DNA from 4 places in the Providencia sp. LY12 genome. Region 3 is predicted to be linked to each of the others. Evidence: predicted binding sites of a transcription regulator. Region 3 holds the regulator's gene; each other region holds the start of a gene.
What was found. Region 3 encodes Fur, which represses iron uptake genes when iron is present. Its sites were predicted from a motif close to ATAATAATGAGAACNACTATCAA; they were not measured.

Region 1 (5,891 bases), 660 kb from region 3:
TTTGTCAAAGTCTGTAGCTAGCCATGGACCTAAATCATCCCAGTAATACGCTAAGATAGTCGCACCGATAATGTTACCGAAACCAACCCACCAGTAATGAACTTGACCTTCAACGGCACGGTACATCCAACCAGTTTCACAACCACCCGCTAAGACAATACCAAAACCGAATAGTAATCCACCAATCACGGCATTTGGACCTGCCCACATAATCTTAGGTGTCGCGCCCAATTGCACATAACTAAAAATACCTATTGCACTGACCGCCATACCAATGATAATCGCTTTCGCCATATGAGTACGACCAGTGATCCATAAATCACGAAACGCGGAGGTAAAACAAATTTGAGCGCGTTCAATCAGTAAACCAAAACCAATCCCACATAAGATAGCAAAGCCCATGACTGGTGCATCCAGCAGTGTATAAAAGCCCCACGCAAGTGCGACAGCAAAGATAGCCATGCCTAATTTAAAGCGTTTTTTAGCTGTATTCGGATTTTGAGTTAATGGCGATGCTGTTGAGACTTTTTTCAATTTTACCGCAATACGGAACATTGGCAGCAGGGTGAATTTAGCACCGAAGTAAGAGCCGACGGCAGTCGCTACAGCAAAGAACCAAGCGTGTAACGAGAATTGTGGAATACCCGTAAAGAATGCGGCTAAGTTACATCCCATCGCTAGACGAGCGCCGAATCCAGCAATGATCCCACCGAGGATGGCTTGAAAAATTCGAACTCGATGCTGCGGCATGCGAATTTTGACATTATTTGCCCAAAGTGCCGCGGCAAAACAGCCAGCAAACATACCGATAATCATCACGCCATCAATTCGATCAAGTGGCGAACCTTGAAAACCAATAACTTTGAAATAGCCCCACTCTTCTGGATGCGCACCAAATAGCTGCATGATATGCCCGCCCCAGCGAGTAAACTCACCGGTTACAGCCCAAAAAGTGCCTGTTAAACCAAAATAATAAGTCGATAAGATACCTGCCGCAATCACCGCAGGTAACGGTTTCCAAAAACCGATGAGATAGTGAGATTTAAACTCAGACCAAGTCATTTTTACTTCCAGAATGTTTCAAGCCAGTACCTGGCAAAGAATTTCGCTGTTGTATGATGTGTTGCTACATGGTGTATAGCTAAATGCCCCACAGCGAAGAGGTGCACATCATACTCTGATACTTTTTATCATTAAATAATAAATTATGAATACTCTCAGAAAGATTGATTTAACCACATGCTTAATCACACAGCATATCACCGATTCTTCACATAAATTCTGAGGGTACAGTTGATGCTTGAAAGATAAATAAATATGCATAAAAAAACGCCATCTTAATGATGGCGCATGGAAGTATAGTCTTATCTTATTTATAGAGGAGTATAATATGAAATATTTTTATTACATCATTTTGCTGTGTGTCGTCTAAAGTCAGCCCATTTGACTTCAGTAATAACATCCAAACTTACTTCTAACAACTGAACATCGTACACTCGAGTATGATTGATTATATTTATTTTTAATATAAAGCCTAATCAAACAGCAACTAGTACTTTATTTATTCCCTAGCATTAGTAAATTGAAAAATAAAAAACTCGAGATGAAAAGTTATTAAAAAGTATTTCCAAATGTTATTGGCTGCATTATAGCGCTCATGAAATGTTGCGCAAGTGTTTTTTTATTTTATTTAGGAAGCATTGGCAGAAAGTCAAAAAAACAATAAATAACAATGCATTGAACAAAAAAAACGAATAAACGTATCAACTTTGCATTTATAACACTAATTACATATTTATATTTCATTGTTCAAGTACATTTAAAATAATTTTATTAATAGCACTTATATTAATAAAATTACCTAGCTTATTTACTCGCTTTTTTTATCATTTCAATTAGAGTTAAATGTATTAATAATTTTTATTATTCTCTCTTTTTGTTTTAATTTCATCTAACGAGTTAACCCTGCTGTTATTTTGAACGATGATATCGCCTTTATTCATGATTATTCTAATAATCAGCAAGTTCCATGATAACTCACACAAAAGACTCCAAAATAGATACTCCTAATTAGAGTATCTAGCAAAATTACTCTGTATATGAATAATCCCGCACAATATGGATGGTTTATTTTCAATTAACCTTATCAAGTCTTTTTTAAAAGTGATTTTATGTGAGCAGAATTTAAAATCACTCTAACTTAAATAAAATCAGAAGAAATTCCGCATAAAATTAAACCTTTTGTTTGTGAAACTATAAAGAGAGGGCATTTTTTTATCAAAAATGTTGCAAGAATATGCAAAAGATATGATGAATAAAAATTGATAGGCATAAAAAAATGCGTTTTATCTCAAAGCATCAACGTGAAAATGTCACCCGCGATACAGAGATAAAACGCATGATTACGTGAAACAACTTAGCTATTTAGCGTTAGCCGCGGTTGCTTCCATACCGACTAAACCAATCTTGAGATACCCCGATTGACGCAACGCATTCATTACATCCATCATCGTTTCATAATCCACACTTTTATCCGCTTGGAAGAAAATTGTGGTTTCTTTATTGGTGTTTGTGGCTTGATCAAGGGTTGAACCTAACTGCTCTTTACTGACCGCTTGCTCGCCGATAAATAGCTGACTATCTGATTTCACAGTTAAGAATACTGGCTTTTCTGGTCGAGGCTGAGGCTTCGCAGTGGAAGCAGGTAAGTCGACTTTAATATCAACGGTAGCCAGTGGCGCTGCAACCATAAAGATAATCAGCAGAACCAACATAACATCGATAAACGGTGTTACGTTGATTTCATGCATTTCACCGCTATCGTCTTGTTCGTCACCTAAACGCATTGCCATAATAATTACCTTGCTTTGCTGTTTGCCAGATCGAGGTCACGCCCCAGTAACAATGCTGCTTGTGCAGCAACATCACCCACTTGACCACGATAGTTGTTGATCATACGAGCAAAAATATTATAGATAACCACCGCAGGAATCGCGGCGATAAGACCGATTGCCGTTGCCAGCAGCGCTTCTGCGATCCCTGGAGCAACAACCGCTAAGTTGGTGGTTTGAGAGTGAGCAATACCAATGAAGCTGTTCATGATCCCCCACACGGTACCGAATAGACCGACAAATGGAGAAATCGCACCAATAGTTGCTAAATAGCCATTTCCACGTCCCATATAACGGCTGATTGCAGCAACCGCTCTTTCTAAACGGAAACCTGTACGGTCTTTAATACCCGCAAGATCTTGGCTGTTTGCCGAAAGCGCTCTTTCAGTTGTCGCTTCAGCTAATAACATGCGCGTAATGCTACTGCCTTTAAACCCTTCAGCGATAGATACCGCTTCATCAAGAGATTTTACTTCTGCAATTGCTTTTGCTTCATCTTTTAAACGACGGCGTGCAATTAAAATCTCACTTCCTTTGGATAAAAATAGCGCCCATGTAATCACGGATGCGAGTAACAGACCAATCATCACCGTTTTTACAACAACATCTGCGTTTTGGTACATACCCCAAACCGATAAATCCTGATCAAAACCGCCACCGTGAGCTTCAGTCGCAATCTCAACATTTTCAGTCACTACCGTATTTGTCACGACAGATTCCGGTGTTGCTGCTGGAGTTGTCGTTGCAGGAGTCGCAGTCACTTCCGTTGTGGAAGGTGTATTTGCAGGAGCTGCTGTTGAACCTTGGCTAGCTACTGGTGTAGTAGGTGTGACAGCGGGTGTTGTTTCTGCGGATGCCGTGCCCATTAAGCCGATCGCCAATAGAATAGAAGCTGTTAATTTACGCATCAGTTGGCCTTTACTCTCTTATTTTGTGTTGTATAAAAAAATTTATATCGATGATTGTGCCATTCATCGACTAACCATTAAAAGCGAAATTTGATTCACGCATTCATCTCTTTTCGTCAAGATGTCAGATAATATCAAACACACCACGAATTGATAGTAATTATCATTAGTATTCGCAATTTTTTGTCGCTTATCAACATAACCCTTCGAGAGACGACTCGATTTGCCGCTTGATAATGAAGAAAATTCAGCTAACCACTTTAGTTCTTGCTCTGGTAGACCAAAATCATTTAACGTCAGGTGATAACTTAGCCAATCATTTGATTTTCTATCGGTAAATAAGGGATAGCTCAATGGCAAACATAAGACCAGAAACCCAGCTCGTGCATCTTGGTAGAAACCCTAAATTCACTCAAAAAGGGGTAAACCCAGTTATTCAACGCACCTCTTCCGTGATTTTTGATTCGGTAGAAGATAAAAAGCATGCTGTGCGCAATCGCGCAAATGGCGTATTAATGTATGGTCGCCGAGGTACACAGACCCATTTTGCTTTCCAAGAAGCGATGACCGAATTGGAGTGTGGTGCTGGCTGTGTTCTTTATCCTTCAGGTGCAGCAGCGATCACTAATGCCATTATGTCATTTATCAGCGCGGGGGATCATATTCTGGTCACGGGGTCTGCTTATGATCCGACACAAAACTTCTGCGACAAAATACTCACTAATTTGAATGTTGAAACGAATTATTTCGACCCATTGATTGGCGCAAAAATTGCCGATTTAATCCGTCCAAATACCAAAATTGTTTTTTTGGAATCGCCAGGTTCTATCACTATGGAAGTCCATGACCTTCCTGCTATCGTAAAAGCCATTCGTCAAAAATCCCCAGAAATCATTATCATGATCGATAATACATGGGCTGCGGGTGTCTTACTCAAACCTCTTTTATTTGATGTAGATATCTCTATTCAATCCGCGACAAAGTACATTAATGGTCATTCAGATGGCATGTTAGGGGTCGCTGTTGCCAACCAGCGCTGCATCGAAACCTTGCGAGAAAATTCATATTTATTGGGGCAAACCGCCGATCCTGATACCGTTTACATGGCAGGTCGAGGGCTTCACACCCTACCAACCCGCCTCAAGCAGCATGAAGCGAACAGTTTAGCCGTCGCAAACTGGTTAGATGAGCATCCCGCTGTGGCACGTGTTTTTCATCCTGCACTTCCGAGCCACCCTGGGCATGAATTCTTTAAACGAGACTTTAGTGGCTGTAACGGTTTGTTTTCGTTTCAATTAAATTCGCGGTTATCCCCTAAACAGTTCAGCGATTTTCTCGACCACTTTAGCCATTTTAAAATGGGGTATTCATGGGGCGGGTTTGAATCACTGATCCTTGGTTATCAAACCGAAGATTTACTCAGTATGCGCCAATATGATTATCAGCCTGATAGCGGGTCGTTTTTCCGTCTACATGTCGGCTTAGAACACCCGCAAGATCTCATTGATGATTTACAACGTGCTTTCGCGCGTATTTAAACATCAACATTCCTTCCTTAATTATTAGGCAGTTAATCGCTGCCTTTTAGATAATTACCCAAACAAATCAAACTAGGCTGACATTTTTCCTGTAATATAGAGCCCAATAATTCGCTTTATGCAGATACAGGAACGATTATGGAAGTCATACGCGAAATCGTACTGGCACTTTGGCAACACGATTTTATGAAGCTCGCCAACCCAGAAGTTCTCTGGGTCATTTACACCGTACTCTTTGTGGTGATTGTATTAGAAAATGGCGTGCTCCCCGCCGCATTTTTACCCGGTGATACCCTTTTACTGCTTTCTGGTGCACTGATTGCCAAAGGTGTTTTGCACTTTTTCCCCACAATCTTGCTGTTGGCAACGGCTGCGAGTTTAGGCTGCTGGCTTGGATTTGTTCAAGGGCGTTGGTTAAGCGAAACGAAGATAGTTAAACGCTGGCTTTCTCAACTCCCTGAGGAATATCATAAAAAAGCCAATGATATGTTTAACCGACAAGGTTTGTATGCATTATTGATCGGGCGCTTTCTGGCATTTGTGAGAACGCTACT
Region 2 (5,891 bases), 530 kb from region 3:
GTTATTACGAGTGACTTTTTAGTATTAAAAATAAATGGCATTCCAATAAAAAAGCAACCGACTAGAAAGGTTGCTTTTTTCATTTTTAGATTATCAATTTATCAATCAAAAATATTTATGGTCAATTAATCAACCATTGGAATAACTAATTTACCCGGCTTGATTTCTAAACCTTTAGCGAGTTTTTTCGCGGTCGCTTCTGCGGCGCTATTATCTGGGTTGAGCACATAGACAGGCTGAGTCGCGAAGAAGGTCTCAAGGGAGCTATTTAAATACGGGATCACCACAGAAATGGCGGTTTCCATATTTTCGGGTGTAATTTTATATTGGGTAATTTTCAGCTCTTTCAAATAGATAGAGCCTGTTTGTGCATCAAAAACAGGGCGCGCGGTTAAGGTCAATGCAATATCGGCCGCCGCAGCACCAAGTAGTGAATTCATTGTGACAGTGGCTTCGCCTTTTAATGCAATAATACCCGGTTCGCTACGACCAATTTCTGATTGTAAGTTATGCAAGGTGATATCCGCATCTGCAAACCCAGTAATGCCGATATTATTTTCGTACTTAACCTTGGTCGCAAGGTAACTGTTAATTTGTGATTCACTGATAGTAAATTCGGTTAATTTGTCACAACCCGTGAGAATAAATAGCAATCCAAAGATAGATGCCAAGAAAATGTTTTTCATAATCACTCCTTTATACAGTAATAACCCAAGTGTAACGTATTACTGCCCGCTCAACATGACTGTTTCAATTTTTTTACGGTTAAATTGGCGATGAAGCGCCCATAAGGTGATAAAACCAATAGTGCCGAGCAAGAACCAAGGAAGTTGAGGTATATTCCATTGGTGCCCAATATCGTACATCCAACCGCCACCGGTATAACCAACTGCACCGCCTAGCGCAAGACCGAGTCGGCTAAAGCCCATATAACTGCCACGGGCGCGAGGGTCGGCAAGGGATGCGCTCAGGGTTTCACGAGCAGGATCGGCGGTGATAGTGCCTAAATAGAAAATCCCAATCAACACAAACAAAATATTGACCGATGTGGTCATACCGATAGGGAACATACTCAGGCTCATTAAAAATAACCCTGCCATCAAACGTTGCTCTAAGCGAAAATGTTTTTCGCTCCAACGGGCAATTGGATAAAGCAGTGTTAGGGAAATTGCCGCTTCAATAGCATACATCCATTTCACCGCCGTTGGTGTGCCAGCCAATTCGTTAACGGCGATAGGAAACATCAGCATTACTTGTACTGACAGCATAAAGTAGCCAGAAAGCGTGATCACATAAGTCACAAAGCGGGTGTCTTTCAAGACTCGACGCATCCCATCACGAATAGGGGCTTTGATGGTGGAAATGCGATAAGCAGGAAGTAGCCAAGCATTAAGTAGAGCCGCAATCACAAACACTGCCGCGCCAGCCCAGCAAACATAGTGGAAGTCATACTGTAAAAGCCAGCTACCAATTAATGCCCCAATCACCGCGCCAGCGCTGTCCTGCATAAATAATAATGAGTAAAAACGCCCACGCTCATAAGGGCGGGTCAATTTAATCACTAAAGCGGTACGAGGAGGGTCAAACAAGGTGCCCCCAAGGGCAGACAATATACAAGAAAGCCATAACACCCAAGGGTCATAAGCCAAAGCCATCAACACAAAGCCTGCGGCACGCAACAGCATCCCAATAATAATTAACGGTTTTGCACCAAATCGGTCGGCAATAGCTCCCCCAAAAATCCCAAATCCTTGCTGCACAAATTGGCGTAATCCAAGGGCAAACCCAACCACCACAGCTGCCCAGCCAAGCTGCTCAACAAAGCGAATTGAAATTAAAGGGAAAACCACGAAAAAGCCAAGAACAACCAGCATATTATCGAGTAAAAGGAAATATTTGCCGAGGCTTCTTGCCCGTGATACCTGCGCCATGAAACACCATAAAAAAATAGTAACGGAAGGAATGATTCTTATTAATAGTATCAGGAGTTTGGCGGGAATGATGGTATATGCACCATGATATTTTTTTATCGATAAATCCGTCATATTTCCCATTATAGGGGTGTTGGCTACGTTCGTTCGCCCTCGTCACATACTGATGTATGCTCCAAGGGACTCACTCACTTGCCGCCTACCTCTAATGTGAACTATTTAGGATTTAGGGTGGGAAGATATTTCCCATTATAGGGGGGTTGGCTGCGCTCGCTAGATGATTACATAAATGATAATGATACTCATTTTGATCTTGATAATTATTATCATTAATGTATATTTCAAGGCTTGTTAATATTTGTAAGGGAAATGAGTACGTAACCATTCAATAAATAAGGTTTTTCGAATGAGTTACATCTATGGCATTGCACTTAAATTTACTTTAAATGCATAAATTGAAAAGTATAAAAAATATATCCTCATATTTTTATACGCTATTTCGTCACGTCTATTTAATCATCATTAATTAATGAAGGCATTACTTAAATGATATTTCAAAATAAAAGTATAATTAGTTTAATTATTATATGTTCTACAAATACAGCCTTAGCAAATCAAACCAATATTTCGACTCAAAAAGATAAACTTCTCGTCACAGCCAGCAAAATAAAGCCAAATAGCAAGCAAATAGACGCCAATGATATTTCTACCGTAAGAGGAACAACCAATTCAGATATATTTGCTAATAAAACTTCATTACAAGTTAATAATGCACGAAATGAAGCGGGTGCATTAGATATTGGTATTCGGGGGTTACAAGGGAATGGACGAGTGCCAATTATTATTGATGGCAGTTTGCAATCAACCAATACATGGCGTGGTTACCAAGGAAGTACAGATAGAACTTATGTGGATATGGATTTAATCGATACAATTGAAATCGAAAAAGGGGCTTCTATGAGTAAATTCTCAGGAGGAGCCATCGGAGGTACGGTTAAATTAAAAACATTATCAGCAAACAGTATTATTCCTCAAGGTGACCAATTTGGTTTCTTATTTAAGGGGAATATTTACAATAATAACCGACGCCCAACTATCGCTTCAGATGAGAAAGGAGAATCTGGATATCGTGTTTCAAATGGCGTTAAAAATTCACATTTTAATAATGGCTCTATCACGACAGGGGTTGCATATCGAAATGATAAATTTGATATATTACTGGCACATAGTGATAGAAAACAAGGGAACTTCTTCGCCGGTAAAAATGGTTATCATAAATACGAAAATACAGATGCTCCTATTAAGCCAGGGCAAGAAGTGGTTAATACCAGTTATGAAAGCCAGTCAACATTATTAAAAACCAATATTTATCTTAACCCATACTCAAGTATTGAATTAAATTACCGCCATCATGAACAAAAAGCAGGTGAGGTTTTAGCGGCGTATTGGTATCAATACGATGGGAAAATGCCACAGTGGTCTTTAGGCACCGCAGATATTGATACTGCCTCTTTAAATTATTCTTATAAACCCGATTCATTATGGGTAGATATGAATTTAGGCGTATGGTGGACAAAAGGGAAATTTAAACAACGTAATGGCACAACGGATGATGTTACCGCGCACTATGGTAATCAATATCAGCACCGCTACACTGATGAGCGAGTGGGCTTTAATTTAGAAAATACGTCTGAGTTTGCAGATTATCCTATCGATATCACTTACGGTGTGGAATATATGCAACAAAAATCAAAGCCATTGACTAAAACCTATCAACCGATTTGGACTCCAGAAGGAACAATACCCGGTGAGGAATTAGACTCTGTAACGCGTAATGCTAAAGGAACGAATAAATCCGTCTTTACCAATATGGCATATCAAGGGGAGTGGGTGAGTACTTTAGTCGGGTGGCGTATTCACGCTTTCGATGTTGATGACCATGTTTTAGGTAAAAGTACTAGCTATGGTCCAAAAAATGATTTAATGGGTGAACTGCGTTTCCATGTAACTGACGAATTTGATATTTATACAAAATATTCTGATAGCTATAGAGAACCGAGTTTATTCGAGAGCACTGCATCAGGACAAACCTATTCGTATTCTCCGGATGTTCCATTAAAACCAGAGCATGCTAAATCATTTGAAGTTGGGATGAATGTAGAAAAAGAAAATCTTATATTTGATGAAGATAATACTGAATTACGTGTGGCTTATTTTAATAATGATATTAAAGGGTATCTTTCTCAAGGTGTAAACCCAACGGGAGTTTATTCTCCATATGTGGTGATGAAAAACTATGACAGCTTTAAACTCTCAGGTTATGAAATTGAACTGAAATACGATTCTAATTACGCATTTGGTTCATTCGATGCGACTTTTTATAACAATTCTGAGTTATGTTCAAGAGATGAAATGGAGCTAGGTCGTCTCCCAACCGCATGTAATTCTGTTGGGTTTGCTTGGGGGTTATCACCTTCACGGATCCCATCGAAAAAGGTTGTGACTGGAATTGTTGGGGTGAAAATGTTTGATCAAAAACTACAAACAGGTTTACGAGTTCGTTATAACTCTGGCAAAGATTACCCTCATGAGTGGCTAGCGGGAACCGCTGCTGCCCCAGTAACTAAGCTGTACTCAACCACGACATTTGATTTGTTAGGCCAATATCATGTTTCGAAAAATATTCATGTGAATTTTAATATTGATAACCTAACTAACCGCTATGCATTTGACCCAGGAACTGTGATTTATATGCCTATCCCTGGAAGAACGTTTAGGCTTGGTTTGGAAGCAAAATTTTAATTAATATCGTGATTGTTACCTTAGGCTTATATTAGCCTAAGGTAATATAGAATTCTTGGTTGGATTTAATAAATTGATTTTTATGGTTTTTCTTGGTGATGTCTATGGTGTGCTACAAGGATTGACGCCAGCTCCAACACCTATTTACGCATGTTGTTCATCATAAAGTTAGAAATAAGCTCGGTCATTTCCTTGTGTGCATCACTTCTATTTCTCTTGTTTCCATCCTTACAAATAATTCCTTCGCCAGCATACTCTGCATCCAATAAGGCAACTGCACCAGGTTTACATAATTGCATAAAGCTAAAATGCGTAGTGTCAGGGAGCTCAATATAAGATGACGTATCTTTGGGGATATATATATGTAAGTAACCTGACTCTAATTTAGCGGGCATATCACCAATATCGATACCAGCTGCAATAATCAATGTGGGAGTTTGAATTTTCGCCAAGCTTTCTTGAGAAAATCCTCTTAATAAACCGGCATCTAAGGATATAACGGTGGTGATCCTAGGGTCTGCCATGTTGTTATTTAATGCAGGATTATTCAGGTCTAAAGTTGATGATAATTTGCAAGCAGCTAGGATGGCGTGTTCAATACAATCTTCTTGAAATAACTGGGTATCAAACCTTCCACCCGATAAAGCAACGACTGTCCAACCACCTAAAGAATGCCCGATAGCAATAATATTGTTGTTATCGATGTGCTTCTTAAATAAAGGGTCTAACGTTAAGTAATCGATAACTCGGCTTAGATCTCTGGGACGTTCCCTCAATTGTTTGGCTTGCTGGCTGTCTAGATTAAATGTTGTTGTACCCGGATGGTTAGGGGCGGCAACGATATATCCTTTATTAACAAGCTCGCTCGCTAGCCAACTTAAGTTATTCCAACTTCCCGCATAGCCATGAGAAAGAATAACTAATGGAGATTTAATATCAGAGGGGGCTCCATCATTTATGACATCTATTCCGTAAAAAGCAGCATTATCACTGACTTTTATTGAGTTGTTATTGGGTGGTGTGGGGTACCAGATAGCAACATTTAGCGGTCTTTCGCTGCCTTTATCGATAGTGATATTTTTGAATCCAACGGACGATGAAATCTGTGCAATGACGGAATGAGAGAATAGGGTCAAGATTAAAGCGAAATATAATCGG
Region 3 (5,891 bases):
AGCAGCAGCAAAGTATGCAAGCAGCGGTAGTAGTTAGCGCGTTCTGGCGTGAAGACGGAGCTATTGAAGTCTTGTGTCCATTCAACCCAAGCCAGTGCTTGTTCAAGATCGCCACCCGCTAAGGCTAACATTGATTTCAATTCGCCAATACGTAGATTGCTCCAGCCATTGTCTTTACCAACAGCCAAACCTAATAGTTCTCGCACACGGGTAAAGTCATCTAATCCGTCATCATCTAACTGTTCAATGAGAGCAAGATAATCTTCTTTTTCCCACTGACTATCAGGGAGGGACATAATGGTGTCGCGCAGGTAAGCACCCATTGCATTGTTGGCAATATGTAAATCTTCTACAGGATAGATATCTGACATACCTGGTACTAAAATACGGCAGGCATACACACCTAAATGACTGTAATCAGCGATATACACTTCTGCGTCAAGTTTGTTGAAGATTGCCATTAACGTTGCAAATTCTTCTGTCGTGGTGCCTTTAAAGCTCCAGTCTGCGAATGGATAATCTGCATCGTCTTTAAACATATCCCAGCTAATTAAACCGCTAGAATCGATAAAGTGAGTTTCTAAGTTTGTGTGCTCACCAACTTCTTCATCATCAAAGGTTGGGGCGTTAAACACGTCCAAATCTTTCAGTCCACGACCTTGCAGTAATTCAGTGACTGTACGCTCTAAGGCAACACCAAAATCAGGGTGCGCGCCGAAAGAGGCAAAACAAGTCCCGTTCTGTGGGTTAAACAGCACCACGCAGATGACTGGGAATTGTCCACCCAAAGAGGCGTCGTAACAGAAGATAGGGAAGCCTTCGTTTTCCAGTGTTTCAATCGCTGCGACTACACCAGGGTAGCGAGCCATCACATCGGTAGGGATCGTTGGTAAACTAATGCTTTCGGCAATAATTTTATTTTTAACAAAGCGCTCGAACACTTCGGATAACCCTTGTACACGGGCTTCGTTTGCGGTGTTTCCGGCTGACATTCCATTAGACACATACAAGTTGCCGACGATATTCATTGGAATATAGACGGTGCTGTTATCAGATTGACGTGTAAATGGCAGGGCACAAATACCGCGTTCTTCATTACCTGATTGCAGGTCAATCAGCTGGCTTCCTGCGAGTGCATTGTCAGGATCATAGAAAGCAACCAAGCGCTCATCCAGCAAACCGGCTGGCAGGCTATCATCTTCAGTTAACGGGAACCATTTCTCATTAGGATAATGAACGAAATCCCCCTCAGCGATGGATTTACCTAAATAGAAATCTGCGAAGAAATAGTTGGTGGATAAACGCTCAAAATATTCACCGAGAGCAGAGGCTAAAGCCGCTTTTTTACTTGCGCCTTTACCGTTGGTAAAGCACAGCGGGCACTCTTTGTCACGAATATGAACGGACCAAACATTTGGAACCGGATTCAGCCAAGAGGCTTCTTCGATATCGAATCCTAAATTTTTCAGTTTGGTTTGGAATGCATCAATGGAGTCTTCGAGTGCGGCATCTTTGCCGGGAATAAATGTTTGGCTCATTGTCAGTCACTTGTAAATGGCTTGTTTCAGATAGCGGCTATGATACGGACTTTTTGCCTAGGGCTCACGCTTTTTATGTTGAGCTCACGCTTTTTATTCAAGACAGAAAAATAGCAAAAAATTAAAATTTACTAAAATGACAAAGTCGATCACAAAACTCTCAGATTAAATCCACATAATAACGTGAGTTTATTTTTAATATTATGCTCGTTAATTTTAGTTAAAGGAAAATAGGATGAAAAACCGAAATAAAGCGCTGTTAGCCACACTGGTTTCACTGTTTGCTGCATCCGCATTCGCACAACCGAATATTACGGTGTTGGCAACGGGTGGAACCATTGCGGGTGGTGGCGAATCTGCAACAGGTTCAAGCTACCAAGCAGGGAAAGTAGGAATTGACTCTTTACTCAATGCAGTACCAGAGACTAAAAAAATTGCTAACCTGAGTGGTGAGCAGCTGGTGAATATCGGTTCTCAAGATATGAATGACCAAGTTTGGTTAACTCTCGCCAAAAAAATTAATCAAGATTGTAATAAAACTGATGGCTTTGTGATCACTCATGGTACTGACACCATGGAGGAAACAGCCTTTTTCCTTGATTTAACTACTGCCTGCAAAAAACCGATTGTGATGGTGGGGGCAATGCGTCCTTCCACGGCTTTGGGCGCTGACGGTCCATTGAACCTATACAATGCTGTCGTATTAGCATCTGATAAATCTGCAGGAGAGCGTGGCGTGCTGATGGCGATGAATGACAAAGTGATCCAAGGTCGCAATGTCATGAAAATGAGCACAACAGAAGTTCAAGCCTTTGATGCCGTGAATGCGGGGGCAGAAGGTTATATTCATGATGGTAAAGTCACCTATTATCAAGCACCTCAGCCTCGTGGTGATAAACCTGTTTTTGATGTCAGTAAGTTAGATAAATTACCGGAAGTGGGTATTGTCTATAACTATGCGAATGCATCTTCAGCACCAGTAAAAGCACTGCGCGAAGAAGGCGCTAAAGGTATTGTGAGTGCTGGTGTTGGTAACGGGAATATGTACAAAACTATTTTTGATGCATTAGCCAATGCAGCGAAAGATGATGTTGTCGTGGTGCGTTCTAGCCGTGTACCGACGGGCTATACAACGCGAAACGCAGAAGTGAATGATAATGAATATGGGTTTGTAGCATCTGAAAGATTGAATCCACAAAAATCTCGTGTATTACTGCAATTAGCATTAACACAAACGAAAGATCCGAAAAAAATCCAAGAGATGTTTGAACAATATTAATATTTAATAATAGGCGGCAGAGATGTCGCCTTTATTCTATTTTTATTACGTATAAGCCGTGTTCTTTTGGGGATGAGTTAATTTGTATAATCAAAATAACTCGACAATAAATACCTATAAATAAGGTAAATCAGTTATTATCGAGCAATTCTATATCATCTATTTAACAAATTTAATTATAAAGAACCCACGTCAGGTGTTTGAGCTTCTGGTTTTCCTTGTTTGGATTTTTCTTTAAATACGGCAACATTACCTTCTGATTTAACCGCAGATTTGACTTCTGCTAAACCAGAAAAAATTCCGCCTTTTTTGATGGATAAATTTGAATAGCGAATCGTGCCGTAGATTTCACCATTAGTATCAATACTAATGGTTTCTGAAATACATTCCCCTTCCACTTTACCGTTTACCCACAACTCATTGCTGGTGATATTGCCGGTAACTTGACCATTTTGCATGATTTTAACGGTATTATTTTTACCAGCAATGTTGCCAATGACTGTGCCATAGATATGAACCTGTTCATTGGAGGTAATATTGCCTTCAAATACAACATCTTTGGCGATGATAGTATTGGTTTTTTCTTCGCTGATCATTGGTGACGATACTTGCATTTTTTCCTCAGCAATTTGCTGCATGATTTCTTCTTTATTGATAGTGGGAGTGGGTTCTGGTTTGCTTTGTTTTTTATTGAACATGCGACTAACCTTTTTGTAATTGAAGTATAAAACTAAACAAATGATCGAAGATATAAAGGCAACGGATGCCACGATGGTATATCTAAAAAACCACGCTATCAAAGTAAGAAACCAGAAGAAAAAACTTATGTTCAAAAACAGATATGTTTTCTTCATTCCTTAATCTCTTACACACAAATTTGATAATTAGTATAAATTAAAATAGCACATAACAAATTAAAGAATAGAGGATGATTTTGGTTTTATCTGAAGAAATAAAGCTATGTATTTTTAAAAAATAGTCGCTAATTTTCAGCTAAAGAGCAGAAATAGGGAAATGTTAAGTATGTTCAAATAAAAATACCCACTAATAAACATTAAGTGGGTATAATTAACATTAAATGATTCATTAAATAAAGCGCGCTTTTAGTTATTCGCGCCTGATTAAGTCATTATTTAGCTTCGTGCGCAGCACTATTTTCACGACAATCGCCTTCAGCACAGTGACCGTACAAATATAAACTGTGGTTAGAGAGTTTGATACCGTGACGAGCAGCGATGTCATGCTGACGCTTTTCAATTGATTCGTCAGTGAATTCGATAACCTTGCCACAATCTAAACAGATCAAGTGGTCATGGTGGTGTTGCTGAGTTAATTCAAATACGGATTTTCCACCTTCGAAATTGTGACGAGTCACAATACCAGCATCATCAAATTGGTTTAATACGCGGTAAACAGTGGCTAACCCGATTTCTTCACCAATATCAATCAGCTTTTTGTAGAGATCTTCCGCACTGACGTGATGGCACTCAGGCTCCTGAAGTACTTCCAAAATCTTTAATCTTGGAAGAGTGACTTTGAGTCCTGCATTTTTCAATGCTTTATTATTGTCTGTCATGCGGGCTTGTCCTGTATTTTAAATCATAAATTTAACAATAATGAGACGTTTTTAACAAAAATCCAGTTGTCTTCTAAACTGATTTACAATTATAGGCATGGAAAATAAAAATAGAAACCATGCATTGTCTCATTATTTTGATTCGTTCTTAAAAGCGAGTTCATTAGATAGAGGGATTAATCCATCATATCGAATGGCTCCCGCTTTTAATTGACAATCTATGTCATTATTAGCCAAGGATTTCAGCCAGAGACATCTCTTCAGAGATTTGTTTAACCCAAGCGTCAACACGCTCTTCGGTCAGTTCTGGTTGACGATCTTCATCGATAGCAAGACCGATAAAGTGGTTATCGTCCGCCATACCTTTAGAAACTTCAAAGTGGTAGCCTTCAGTTGGCCAATGACCGACGATCACTGCACCACGCGGCTCAATGATGTCACGGATAGTTCCCATCGCATCACAGAAATATTCTGCGTAGTCTTCTTGGTCTCCACAACCAAACAGTGCGACAAGCTTGCCGTCAAAATCAATTTCTTCCAATGTTGGGAAGAAATCATCCCAATCACACTGAGCTTCACCGTAGTACCACGTAGGGATGCCAAGAAGTAGGATATCAAACGCTTCGATATCTTCTTTGCTGCATTTAGCAATATCGTGAACTTCTGCAACATCTTTGCCTAATCTTTCTTGGATCATTTTGGCAATATTTTCTGTGTTACCTGTGTCACTTCCGAAGAAAATGCCTATAACTGCCATAAAGTGATTAACCTCTTGTTTTTCTAGTAGAGAGTATAAATTACCGATTCTGCTAGAACTAAAAATAGAACGAAAATAGGTAAAATTTTGCGCCTTATTTTGGCGAAAAAAACAGTGTTAGTCTGTCAAATTTGTGTGATTTACCCAGATACGGCTAGTGATCAATTGTCTCACTAACCTGCTCAAGTTGAGCCATCAAAATTTCTTCAATTAGCTCACTTCGGCTTATGTTTTTCTCTTCAGCTAATTGGTTTAAGACCGCGACAGCGTCTTCATTTAATTTCAGCTCAACTCGACGTAGCCCTTTGACTTTGTCCCGTTTTAGCTGATTTCGTTTATTGATTCGTAATTGTTCATCCCGCGACAACGGGCTAGTTTTTGGTCGCCCAGGCCTGCGTTCTTCTGCGAACAAATCCAGTGTGGTGCGGTCAGTTTGTTCTTTTGCCATATCTACTATTGCTAACGGAAGGGGTGTGCCAGTAATTCAGCGGGCAATGATACCCTAGCTGAACCCCTAGTACCATAGGTGCATACCCCGCTAATTCATTTAATAGATTAAAAAAAAAGCACTTTTAAGAAAAAAGCATCACCCAAAGAGTAAGTGATGCTTTTTTATTCAGGTTAACGCGTCTGTTGTTGCCATAAATTGGCATAAAGGCCATTCAGTTTTAGAAGGTTCTGATGAGTTTCCGCTTCGGCGACCTCACCATTTCGTATCACGTAAATTTTATCGGCGTTCAT
Region 4 (5,891 bases), 1.3 Mb from region 3:
CTCGGGTGTATAAGCTGAGATCTGGGCTATATTGCCAATCTAACTTCGCATTCGCTAAGTGCTTCGGCGTTTTATCCAGTGGATAGCCTTTGAGGGAAGTTCCGTTCCCTAATTTTTCGTCATTACTTTTACGTTCTGAATCGGTATAGGTGTAGTTTAAGCTGAGTTTCCAGTCTTGAGCGATAGGGATACCCGTTGCCACTTCTACCCCTTTAATGTTGGCTTCACCGACGTTGTCATAAGTATAAAGCGTGAGATTAGAATGAGCAGGATCGGACTTATTAAGTGAATAGCTAGTAAGCTTGTTTTTAAAGTCGGTATTGAAAAGTGTTAGGCTAGCGTTGAACCCTGATTCATGGTCATAAGCTATCCCAATTTCTTCACTAAGGCTTTTCTCTGGTTTGAGGTCAGGGTTGCCATAGATAATACCGTTTCCTCCTTCAGTCGATGTACCATAGCCTTTACTAACTTCACGCAATGTTGGTGCGCGGAATGCTTGTGATACCCCGCCTTTAATAGTGATTTCATCGGTTAGATGGTAAATCGCATAGCCCCGAGGGTTCCAGTGGTTACCATAAGTTTCATGGTGATCCAGTCGTAGCCCACCAGTTAGAATCAAATTCTCTGTTGCTGTGAATTCATCTTCAATAAAGAGCGCAGATTGATCAACGCTCATCTGTGTTTTCACCATCGTATCTTTTGCTACAAGAGAACTATCCTTTAATTTTGAGTGCTGGAATTGTCCACCAACAGTAAGGATATTATCAGGTAGAAACGCAACTACCTTTCCATCAACGACAGTGTTTGTAATTTCTGGAGTCCGAGCTTCGTAATGATATTCATTAAGCTTTGTTGTTGGGTTCTTGATTTCTGTTTTAGTTTTTCTTTTTGTACTTTCTTGATACACACTTAATTCAGTATGGAATAAGTCCCACTCACCTTTATAAGTCAGTGCGGCATGGTTTCGGTTATTATAAATTTCAGTTTTTTTATTGAATTGTTTAGATGACCCACGCATTTCATATTCAGCGAGAGATTTACCTGGGTTTTCTTCTCTCTTTTGTGTTGTTCTACCTGCTTCAAGTAAGAAAGTTTGATTTTCCATCGGCGTAAAAGTTAATTTAGCGGTTAAGCTTTTATTATCTTTTTTATGATGGCCATCTGTAATTTCATCTTCTTTACGGTAATCCCCGCCGCCATACAGTTGTAAACCAAGTTTATCTTTGATCAGCGGACCAGACAGGTAGAAGTTACCGTCCATGGAATCGCCGCTTTCGCTATTTTCTTGAATAATTGCGCCCGTAGTGACACTACCATGCCATTCATTGGTCACTTTTTTGGTGATAATGTTAATGACGCCGCCCATAGCATCAGAGCCATACAGGGAGGACATAGGACCACGGATCACCTCGATACGCTCGATAGCTTCAACAGGCGGCATAAAGCCCGCTTCAAAGCCGCCGCTACCATTTGGGCGAGATTCACGGCTATTTTGACGACGACCATCCACCAAAATCAGGGTGTATTCGCCGGATAACCCGCGAATATTAATATCTTGTTTATTGGCGCTTCCGACGACGCTGACACCTTCAACATCTTTGACTGCATCGGCTAAGTCGCGCACAGGTTTGTTTTGTAGCTGCTCGGCGGTAATAACGGTAACACTGGCAGGAGCATCGCGTAATTGCTGGGAATAACCCGATGCCGTAACGATCATTTTGTCTGAATTTTCTTCTGCTGTGGCGCTAAATGAAGCCAACGCTGCGCAAACACCTGCAGCGATTAAAGAGTAGTGATAGTGCGTTTTCATGTTTTTCCCTAGCGAAACGAAATGATAATGATAATCATAATGTTTGCGAATATTAGCACCGATACCGATAGGAAATAAATAATTAGCGAGCTATTTTTTGGGCAAAGTTTGATCACGGTTAACATTTTGTGCGAGGGAACGAGAGCGAGTAAAAAACCGTACAAAAGGTAGGAAATAGGCTGAAAAACGAGAGAGTGACTATTTGGGAATGAAAGAAATAAACGCCAACTATTATTTAACTATTCACAGTTATCTTATTTAGAATATTTTTTATTATTTTTAAATAATCTCATCTTTTTTTGATTGTATTTAAATTTTCTAATTTAAAAACAAGGTTGAATATTGATTTAAAACAGAAAATAAAAATTAAAATGGATATTTAGTTAATATAAAACAGTTGGCTATTGCATTATCACGATGAGTTCGTAAAGATAGCTTTATTGCTAAAATAAAGCCTATTTCCCTTGAGAGTTATTATGGAACAACCGACAAATTCAATTGAAGAGCATCAAAAAACGAAACAAGAAAATAAAAGAACACTGTGGATGATCATCGCCACGGTTATTTTTGTTTTGTTGTTTGTCGCCTATGGCGTGTATTGGTTTTTGGTTCTGCGTTTTCAAGAATATACCGATGATGCCTATGTGTCGGGTTTGCAGATCCCTATCGTTGCGCAAACCACTGGAAATGTCACTCAAGTGAACTTTGAGAATACCGACTTGGTGAAAGCAGGTGATGTGCTGGTGGTATTAGATAAAACCAATGCGCAACTGGCTTATGAACAGGCCAAACATGATTTAGCATCTACGGTGCGCAAAACTAAAGAGTTGTATATCAATGGAGATCAGTACCAAGCCCAAATCCAACAAAATCGCGTTTCACTTGCACAAGCGCAAAAAGATTATCAGCGCCGTGCCGCATTAGGTCGCAGTGGGACGATTTCAAAAGAGGATTTACAGCACTCTCAAGAAGCGGTGCAACTGGCGCAAGCAGCGCTGGATATTTCGATTCAACAATATAACGCCAACCGCGCATTGTTGCGTAATACGGCACTGAAAAACCAGCCAGCGGTGCAACAAGCGGCCGATAGCGTGCGCAGTGCGTGGATCAATCTACAGCGGACAGAAATCAAAAGCCCGATGACGGGGTATGTTTCTCGCCGTAATGTGCAAGTGGGTTCCCAAGTCAGCCCACAAAGCTCGTTAATGGCGATTGTGCCGGTTCAGCCTGTTTGGGTCGATGCTAACTTTAAAGAGACGCAACTTGAAAATGTGCGTATCGGTCAGCCAGTCACGATTAACAGTGACTTTTATGGTAGCAATGTAAGTTACAAAGGCACCGTGGTAGGGCTGGATATGGGGACGGGAAGTGCGTTCTCATTGCTACCTGCGCAAAATGCCACGGGGAACTGGATCAAAGTGGTGCAGCGCCTACCCGTTCGTGTGGAGTTAGACCCTGAGCAAGTGGCGAAATACCCGCTGCGCATCGGTTTATCCATGAATGTGACCATCGATATTAAAGACCAAAATGGCCCCGTGTTGTCAGAAGTTCAACGCACTACCCCTGCGTTTGAAAGTGATGTTTTGGTGCTGAAGTTAAACGATGTGGATCAGGTGATCGACACCATTATCAGCGATAACGCGGATTAGTCCCATGGCTGATATTCAACCGCTAAAAGGGGCTAAACTCGTCTGGGCGACTATCGCCCTGTCTCTGGCAACATTTATGCAGGTGTTGGACTCCACGATTGCTAACGTGGCTATCCCGACAATTGCGGGAAATCTTGGGGTGTCTGTCTCTCAAGGGACGTGGGTGATCACCTCGTTTGGGGTATCGAACGCCATCTCTATCGCGATTTCCGGTTTTCTAGCCAAACGGTTTGGGGAAATAAGAGTCTTCCTGTGGGCAACGGCACTGTTTACGCTGTTTTCATTACTGTGTGGATTTTCCGATAGCCTTGGCATGTTGATTTTATTCCGTGTGCTACAAGGGGCGGTTGCTGGGCCTGTTATTCCGCTCTCGCAAAGTCTCATCATGCGGTGTTATCCGCCTAAAATGCAGAATATGGCATTGGCATTTTGGTCGATGACCATTATTTTAGCCCCTGTTTTTGGACCTATTTTTGGCGGCTATATTAGCGATAACTTCCATTGGAGCTGGATCTTCTTTATGAATATCCCTCTTGGGATCTTCGTGATCATTGTTGGCTCGATCATCCTCAAGGGAATGGAATCGACAGTGGTTAAAGTGCCATTCAATGTGATCGGTTTAGCGTTGTTATCTGTCGGTGTTGGCTGCTTGCAGGTATTGCTGGATAAAGGGAAAGAGCTCGGTTGGTTAGCGTCCAATGAGATTGTGATTCTTGCCGTGATTTCCACGATTGCGCTGGTGTTTATGGTTATTTGGGAACTGACCTCCAAAAACCCAATTGTCGAATTATCACTGTTTAAATCCCGCAATTTTACCATCGGGACAATTTCGGTCAGTTTGGCGTATATGGCGTATTTTGGGGCGATCGTACTATTGCCGCAGTTACTGCAAGAAGTGTACGGCTATACCGCAACATGGGCGGGGCTAGCGCTCGCACCAATAGGCCTTTTACCGGTATTGTTCTCTGCACCTGTCGCGAAACTCTCTGACTTTTTAGACATTCGCTGGATAGTCACCTTTAGCTTCGTGTTTTATGCCATTTGCTTCTTCTGGCGAGCCTATACGTTTGAGCCATCCATGGGGTTCGATGCGGTTGTCTGGCCGCAGTTGGTGCAGGGGATGGCGGTAGCCTGTTTCTTTATGCCGTTGACCACCTTGACGCTGTCGGGGCTGCCTCCTGAAAAATTAGCCTCAGCTTCCAGCTTGGCGAACTTTTTCCGTACGTTGGCGGGCTCAATTGGGACATCGATCACCACCACACTGTGGAGTGATAGGGAGGCAGTGCATCATAGCCAGCTCACTGAATTTATTACGGATTACAACCCAGAATCCCTCGATATGTACCAAGGGATGGCGGCGCATGGCATGACCACGGAGCAAACCTCCGGCTTTATTGCTCAGCAGATCACTAGCCAAGGGCTGATTATCGCGGCGAATGAGATTTTCTGGTTATGTGGCTGGGTGTTTATCGCGTTGATTGTGACGGTGTGGTTTGCGAAGCCGCCGTTTGGCAGCAAAGCTAATAAATCATAAATACGGCGAGTCATTGATGGAAATAAGGGCGCGTGAGTGATTGGCACGCGCTTTTTTATGGCAGGTTTTTACACAGTAGTTTTTACACAATAGTTTTTACAGAATGGTTTTTTACAGTCTGGACTTGGGAACAACATCGTCAAAGACCAGTTTCGGGCGGTTAGGCTCTTCCTCCGTCAGCGGCGTCACTTCTTGGAACGTATTGAGGTAGCGGGTCACTAAGGTTTGGTAATCCAGTGTCCCTTTGCTTTTCCATTCAATTTCTTGCTCTGACAGGCTACGCAGTACTTTAGCGGGTGTTCCAACAATCAAACTGTTATCGGGGAATTGTGCATCCGCTTTGATAAATGCACAGGCGCCAACAATAGAATTTTCGCCCACTACCGCGCCATCCATCACCACGCTGTTCATGCCTATCAGTGCATTACGTTTAATATGGCAGCCATGCAAAATAGCCCCATGACCGATATGTCCATCTTCTTCAATGATAGTATCGAATTGCGGAAAACCGTGCATCACGCAGTTATCCTGCACATTCGCCCCATCTTTAATAATCAGTCGCCCAAAGTCCCCACGTAAACTGGCGTTAGGTCCAATATAAACACGTTTTCCAATCACCACATCGCCAATGATCACGGCGGTAGGGTGAACAAAACTTTCAGGGCTGACTACAGGGGTAATACCGTCAATTTGATAAAATGGCATAAAGGTTCCTTTAGCAAAATGATTATGCGGCTGCTAGCTCCCGAAGAATACCGCCAAAACGTCGATAATAGGCGCTGGAGGGTTGTGGAAGTTCCCCAACGGTGGTTTCGCATAAGCCGGTAACGTACTGGGTGGCGCCTTGGTCGATACGCTGGTAAATATTGGTGCACAAATGGCGCGCAATATGTCCTTC

Region 1: the regulator Fur is predicted to act here: its motif matches at 3,950-3,972, upstream of exbB (tonB-system energizer ExbB).
Region 2: the regulator Fur is predicted to act here: its motif matches at 2,245-2,267, upstream of ACY3ZI_RS09635 (TonB-dependent receptor domain-containing protein).
Region 4: the regulator Fur is predicted to act here: its motif matches at 1,832-1,854, upstream of ACY3ZI_RS01025 (TonB-dependent receptor domain-containing protein).

The regions. Positions count from the first base shown of each region.
Region 1 is NZ_CM172594.1:829,799-835,689, reverse strand. Features, by position in the region: gene yedE (selenium metabolism membrane protein YedE/FdhT) at 1-1,062, opposite strand, end outside; gene exbD (TonB system transport protein ExbD) at 2,421-2,852, opposite strand; gene exbB (tonB-system energizer ExbB) at 2,858-3,799, opposite strand; gene metC (cystathionine beta-lyase) at 4,153-5,337, shown strand; gene ACY3ZI_RS03680 (DedA family protein) at 5,476-5,891, shown strand, end outside.
Region 2 is NZ_CM172594.1:2,020,491-2,026,381, forward strand. Features, by position in the region: gene ACY3ZI_RS09620 (YnfC family lipoprotein) at 1-14, shown strand, start outside; gene ACY3ZI_RS09625 (lipoprotein) at 126-686, opposite strand; gene mdtH (multidrug efflux MFS transporter MdtH) at 726-1,931, opposite strand; gene ACY3ZI_RS09635 (TonB-dependent receptor domain-containing protein) at 2,478-4,733, shown strand; gene ACY3ZI_RS09640 (alpha/beta hydrolase family protein) at 4,874-5,891, opposite strand, start outside.
Region 3 is NZ_CM172594.1:1,494,684-1,500,574, forward strand. Features, by position in the region: gene ycaO (30S ribosomal protein S12 methylthiotransferase accessory factor YcaO) at 1-1,538, opposite strand, end outside; gene ansB (L-asparaginase 2) at 1,774-2,817, shown strand; gene ACY3ZI_RS06900 (bactofilin family protein) at 2,994-3,515, opposite strand; gene fur (ferric iron uptake transcriptional regulator) at 3,947-4,393, opposite strand; gene fldA (flavodoxin FldA) at 4,623-5,150, opposite strand; gene ybfE (LexA regulated protein) at 5,305-5,598, opposite strand; gene ACY3ZI_RS06920 (type I secretion system permease/ATPase) at 5,772-5,891, opposite strand, start outside.
Region 4 is NZ_CM172594.1:238,718-244,608, forward strand. Features, by position in the region: gene ACY3ZI_RS01025 (TonB-dependent receptor domain-containing protein) at 1-1,810, opposite strand, end outside; gene emrA (multidrug efflux MFS transporter periplasmic adaptor subunit EmrA) at 2,287-3,459, shown strand; gene ACY3ZI_RS01035 (DHA2 family efflux MFS transporter permease subunit) at 3,464-4,993, shown strand; gene paaY (phenylacetic acid degradation protein PaaY) at 5,105-5,698, opposite strand; gene paaX (phenylacetic acid degradation operon negative regulatory protein PaaX) at 5,721-5,891, opposite strand, start outside.